Regions from separate parts of the Cytobacillus sp. MT66 genome, predicted to be linked through region 2. Evidence: riboswitches for the same ligand, from Rfam matches in the RefSeq annotation. Region 2 holds a riboswitch; the other holds the start of a gene.

Region 1 (3,205 bases), on a different contig from region 2:
AAAAACCATTGAACAGCTCATTGACGCGCCGCTAGAATCCGTCACCTACGAAGCTGAGGCAATCGGTATTCATAAAGGTATGATTGGAAGGGACGCGCTCCTAAAGATGGTTTAAGACAGCCTGAACATGGCTGTCTATTTTCTTGACATGAGCCAGCCTTAAGCTGCGCACAAAGCGCCTAAAGTGGAAATTTAGGGCATTTAAAAAATAAGGACAAAAGTAGGGTTGAAATTATTGCTTAAAAAAGGTTAATGTAGAAATAATAGGAAAAATGTCGCAAAAAGAAGAAAAATATGTATTTTTTCATAGGCTTAAATAACGCAAAAACTCCTTAATGAAATAGGTGTACTCATGAGATTAGTTACAACTTCCTCTGTAGAATCAGGAACGATTCTTGCCAAAGCAATTTATAATGAAAATGGACAAGTTTTGTTAAATGAGGGTGTGGAATTAAAAAAGGCTATCATCCATAGACTTAATACATTAGGAATCAGTTACATATTTATAAAGGATCGAGAAAACGAAGATATTCAATACAATGGCACCATCTCCGATTCTTTAAGGAAAGAAACCATTCAAACGATCAATTCCACATTTAAGGAAATTCAGAAAGATACTTCTCTGCACGGTTCACTGGTTGTGGAGAAAGCATCGAAAAAGTTCTCGGAGCTTATCCGTTGTTTAATGACAGAAATAAAGGATCAAAAGGAACTATTAACATTACTCTCTGATGCTTTTATATACGATAATTATATTTTCTCACACTCTTTAAATGTAACGCTGTATGCTTTGGCGATTGGAATAAAGCTAAATTTGCCGCAAAGAGACCTTGAGACACTTGGTCTTGGGGCGATTTTTCATGATATTGGCAAGATTAAGGTGCCAAAGGAAGTGCTGTTAAAGCCGGGAAAATTAACACAAGAGGAATATGAAGCGATTAAAACACATGCCGAAGAAGGATTTCAGTTATTAAGAAAAGTTCCAACCATTCCGCTGCTTGTTGCCCATTGTGCTTTTCAGCATCATGAAAGGCTTAATGGTTCAGGCTATCCAAGAGGGATTGTCGGGGATGAAATTCATTATTTCGGGAAAATATTAGCAGTGGCAGATGTATTTGATGCTGTCACCTCCAACCGTGTGTACCGCAGGGCCATGCTTCCTCACGAGGGGCTTGAAATCCTTTATGCAGGATCCGGAACGCTGTTTGAAAAAAAGATAATTGAAGCTTTTAGACTTGCTGTTGTTATCTATCCTGTTGGAATTACTGTTGATTTAAGCGATGGCAGAAAAGGGATTGTAGCTGGGCAAAATATTGGATTTGGCGACAGGCCAAAGGTTAGAATCATGGAGGAAATGGGCGAAAAGGTTCCTCCATATGAAATTGATTTGAAAAATGAATTAAGCATTACCATCACAGGCTGTGACACCACTTTTTAATTAAAATGGAATAAATATTATTCTGCTAAAACATTGAAGCTTTTTTTACACTCTGCTATAGTAGAGGTACCAATTGTATATTAGCCTTATCATATCCGGTGAGGTAGAGGAGCAGAATTCAAGAGTAGGCTGTGTGAGGATGACAACAATGATCACTGCTGGAAGGGAATTTTGCCGAAGCGCTAGAATCTGTCATAGGTTTTAATGCTGGGGCTGCTTTGAAAAGGAGCAGCACTGTCACTATGGAGGAGAATTTCGCAAGACCTTCATAATGGGGAGCTACAGATCGTGATGGAGAAGTAAATTACTTGTAAGAGTAATGGTAGACTTTTCTATCATTACTCTTTTTTTGTTTTCACTCGATCATTATTCCCCTTTTATAAACAAGGAGGAAGAAAATTGGAGAATACGATTTTTTCAATCATACCGCCGCTCTTGGCCATTGTCATGGTTATTTTGACCAGAAAAGTTCTTCTGTCGCTGGGAGCCGGAATCATATCAGCAGCCCTTCTGTTGGCTGATTTCAGCTTTACAGGAACAGCAGGCATTATTTTAGACTCTTTAAAAGGAATATTTATTGCTGAAGGAGAGTTAAACACCTGGAATATTTATATCATCTTATTTTTATTTGTTTTAGGCGTAATTACCGCCTTTATTTCCATTACAGGCGGGAGCTATGCGTTTGGGGAATGGGCCATGAAGCGTGTGAAAACCCGTGCAGGTGCTCAGCTAGTTGGGGCGGTTTTAGGAATTATTATTTTCATAGATGATTATTTTAATGCCCTGGCTGTTGGGCAAATTTCTCGCCCTATTACCGATCGGCATAAGGTTTCACGTGCTAAGCTTGCTTATTTAATTGATTCAACGAGTGCGCCGGTTTGTGTGGTTTCACCGGTATCAAGCTGGGGCGCCTATATTATTACATTAGTTGGAACCATTCTTGCTGCTAATCATATCACCGAGTATTCGGCTTTCTCGGCATTTGTGCAGATGATTCCAATGAATCTTTATGTTTGGGTTACTTTGGCAATGGTATTTATTATTGCGCTAGGAAACATTGATTTTGGTTCAATGAAGGGGCACGAGAGACGGGCTATCGAGGAAGGTCTCGTTCATGACCCGAAAAAACAGGCACCTGGAGAATTAAAGGATGATCTCCCAACAAGCTCTAAGGGTACAGTAGGAGATTTAATCTGGCCAATACTTGCGCTAATCATAGGAACGGTTGGCATGATGTTTTTGACTGGATATAAGGCTGCGGGTGACAATGCGACCATTTTTTCAATTTTTGAAAATACAGACGTGTCTAAGTCCCTGATTCTAGGCGGTCTTCTTGGATTAGCTGTTACTTTTGCTTTATTTTTCCGCCAGGCATTTGTCTTAAAAGGTGTCAATGGCAATGTCTTTGGCAAAGGTGTTAGTGAAGGTCTTAAATCCATGCTCCCAGCCATTTACATTCTTATTTTTGCGTGGATGATTTCTGATTTGATTGGCCGTTTGGAAACTGGGAAGTATATGGCAGGCATTGTAGAAAGCGCTAATCTGAATATTGCCCTTTTGCCTTTCCTTTTATTTGCTGTTGCGGGGATTATGGCCTTTAGTACAGGAACGTCCTGGGGGTCATTTGGAATATTGCTGCCAATTGCGGGTAATATTGCGGCAGCTACAGATTTAAGTCTATTATTGCCAGCGATGGCAGCAGTATTGGCAGGAGCAGTGTTTGGCGATCATTGTTCGCCAATTTCAGATACAACCATTCTTTCGTCG
Region 2 (3,205 bases):
CGCCGTTTATCCGCAAGACTTGGAAGAAGGGTAAAAGTGAGGAAGAACTGCGCAAGGAATTGACACCCATGCAATTTGAGGTCACAAAAAGGAATGCAACAGAGCCGCCATTTAGAAATGAATACTGGGATAACGAAAAAGAAGGGATTTACGTTGACATTATCTCCGGAGAGCCGCTTTTTAGCTCAAGGGATAAATATGATGCAGGATGCGGATGGCCGAGCTTCACCAAGCCTATAAGACGCTTTGAAATTGAAGAGAAGCTCGATACGTCGTATGGCATGAGGAGAATTGAGGTCCGTTCGAAAACATCTGATGCCCATCTTGGCCATGTATTTGATGACGGGCCTGGCCCAGACCATGCAAGATACTGTATTAACTCAGCTGCTCTTCGCTTTATTCCAAAGGAAAAGCTTGAAGAAGAGGGATACGGGGAGTTTGCCGGTCTATTTAAATAAGCTCAAGTAAAAAGGACTGTCTCAAGTGGTGAGACAGTCCATTTTGTTAAAAATATTCATTTTAAGAAGGGTCTAGCTCCAGGATCCTTGCGCTTTATTAGCTTCTTACAGCTGTTAACGGCTGTAGGGCCTTTTTCAGGGAAGCTAATTCAACTTCATTTAATGGAATCATTGGCAGGCGAACGCCCCCGACTGGGACTCCGTTCATATTAAGTGCTGCTTTGACTGGACCTGGGCTTGGTGCAGCAAATAGGGCTTTCATGATTGGCAGCAGGCTGCGATGCTTTTCGGCGGCTGCTTGAAGGTTTCCGCTTCTAAAGCTGTTAACCATGTCCTGCATTTCATTGCCGATAATATGGGATGCAACAGAAACAATTCCAGCTCCGCCAATAGCAAGAACAGGCAAGGTTAATCCGTCATCACCGCTGTATAGTGAAAAGTCATCCGGTGTTTCACTGATGATTTGCGCCATTGCATCCAGGTTGCCGCTTGCTTCTTTAACAGCGACGATGTTAGGAATTTGCGACAATCTTACAATGGTTTCTACCGAAATATTGACAACGCTTCTACCTGGAATATTATATAGCATGATTGGCAATGCCGTTGCTTGGGCAATTGCCTTAAAGTGCTGATATAGTCCTTCCTGTGAAGGTTTGTTATAGTATGGCGCCACGAGCATAATCCCACCAACTCCAGCTTCTTCCGCTAGTTTTGTTAAGCTGATAGATGCTCTGGTGTTATTTGAGCCTGTGCCTGCAATGACTGGTACACGTCCATTTACTGTCTTCACAACAAACTTGAATAATTCGACCTTTTCCTCTGTTGTTAACGTAGGAGATTCTCCAGTTGTGCCTGCTACGACTAACCCATCTGTTCCATTGGCGATTAAATGTTCAACTAAATTTGTTACTGCAGGAAAATCAATTTCTTCATTCTGATCAAATGGTGTTACCATTGCTGTTAAAACTTGGCCAAAGTTCATTTCCTCACACGCCCTTTTTAATAATTTTAATTAGAGGTGGATAGATTGGGTCCAAGCCTACGCAAAAAAGCAGCATCGAGGAATTCGCTGCTGCTTATAGAAACAATATAATATAACGTAATCGTTTCTTGTGCGATAGCCCTCCATATAGCGGTTCTATATGACAGTCCTGCACTTATTCAATGCAGGCCCAGCCTTAAGTACATGAGATTCTTAAAGCTTCGGCAAATCCCCCTTTCCACAATCGTCAGCGGATCTCATTATCCTCGGATTTGTGTACTAATGGTTTTTGCACCTCTATCCTCACTTCAAAAGATATTGAAATAAGAAAATATATAATTACATTCCATTATAATTGAGGACCCAGTGAAAGACAAGGAGTATTTTCGGCAGGAATAGTTTGCGGACAAAAGGGAACTCTACACATGTAATTTGAAATAAGGAGAGATGGAAGATGAAAAAGTTTGGCCAAAACGAAGAACATGACCAGCAAAAAGTGATTGAAGCACAGAACCAGGCAAATCAGTTTAACAGGGCAGATGTTGAATTCTCCTTAGAGGAAAATGTACAGGAGGCTATTGCAAAGAGCCAGCAATATCAGGCTCAAAATCAGCAGCCGACCTATCAGCCGAATAAACCTTTCTAAGCTGAACTGAATGGAACAGTAAACCGAGTAAGAAATCTAAAAAAATCTGGCACTTATAAACGTGTCAGATTTTTTATTCACTTAAAGAGTTCAATAGAAAGTTTCATGTTAAAATAAATAGGTAATGGTTCAAATACTTTTTGTAGGAGCAGTCTGACATGTTCAAATTTATTAAACTGCAAGCAGAAAATCTTTTTCCAGCCTATTTTGCCCTTGTTATGGCTACCGGAGCTCTATCAATAGGCACTCATCTTCTAGGTATGGAAATCTTCTCAAAGTCCCTTCTTTATGTAAATATTGCAGCCTATCTAATCCTATGGCTTCTAACGCTTACCCGTATTGTTTTCTTCTTTCCAAAATTAATTTCCGATTTAACAAGCCATCAGAATGGTCCTGGATTTTTTACTTTAGTTGCAGGAACAAGTGTGTTCGGAAGCCAGCTTATTATTGTTGCCGAAAATCACACCATTCCTCTTTATTTATGGGGTGTGGCTATCTTTTTATGGTTAATTATCATGTATACATTCTTCACAGCGGTTACCATTCGCAAGGATAAGCCGGCCATCCAGCAGGGAATCAATGGAGCCTGGCTGATCGCGGCTGTCGGAACTCAATCGGTTTCCATTCTTGGCACATTGCTTGTTCCATTTGTACATAGCGGGCAAAATATCATTTTGTTTTTTACCTTATGCATGTATTTTTTGGGATGCATGCTATATCTGAATATCATTACCCTTATTTTTTACCGGTTTACTTTTGTGGAGTTTAAATATTCAGCCCTTACACCGCCATACTGGATCAATATGGGTGCAGTAGCTATTACCACGTTAGCTGGGTCAACATTAATTCTGCATGCTGAATACTTTCCTTTGCTTATGGAGATTACGCCATTTTTAAAGGGGTTCACGCTGTTTTTCTGGATTACAGGGACATGGTGGATTCCTTTGCTGTTTATTCTTATGATTTGGCGCCATCTTTATCACCATTATCCCTTTTCATATGACCCGCAATTCTGGGGAATGGCGTTTCCGCTTGCCATGTATACAACAAGCACTTTCCAGCTGTCAAAGGCACTGGGAGTTCCGCTGTTAATGGCTATACCGCGTTTTATGGTATTCA

What was found. Region 2 has a riboswitch for lysine ahead of dapA (4-hydroxy-tetrahydrodipicolinate synthase). Riboswitches for the same ligand answer to the same signal wherever they lie in the genome.
Region 1: another riboswitch for lysine. It lies ahead of AC1Q59_RS13265 (Na+/H+ antiporter NhaC family protein); the one in region 2 lies ahead of dapA (4-hydroxy-tetrahydrodipicolinate synthase).

Annotation. Positions count from the first base shown of each region.
Region 1 is NZ_JBXAFB010000006.1:259,805-263,009, forward strand. It holds gene AC1Q59_RS13255 (YunC family protein) at 1-115, shown strand, start outside; gene AC1Q59_RS13260 (HD-GYP domain-containing protein) at 353-1,438, shown strand; lysine riboswitch at 1,535-1,728, shown strand; gene AC1Q59_RS13265 (Na+/H+ antiporter NhaC family protein) at 1,838-3,205, shown strand, end outside.
Region 2 is NZ_JBXAFB010000007.1:110,983-114,187, forward strand. It holds gene msrA (peptide-methionine (S)-S-oxide reductase MsrA) at 1-458, shown strand, start outside; gene dapA (4-hydroxy-tetrahydrodipicolinate synthase) at 556-1,440, opposite strand; lysine riboswitch at 1,569-1,748, opposite strand; gene AC1Q59_RS14285 (hypothetical protein) at 1,895-2,086, shown strand; gene AC1Q59_RS14290 (tellurite resistance/C4-dicarboxylate transporter family protein) at 2,245-3,205, shown strand, end outside.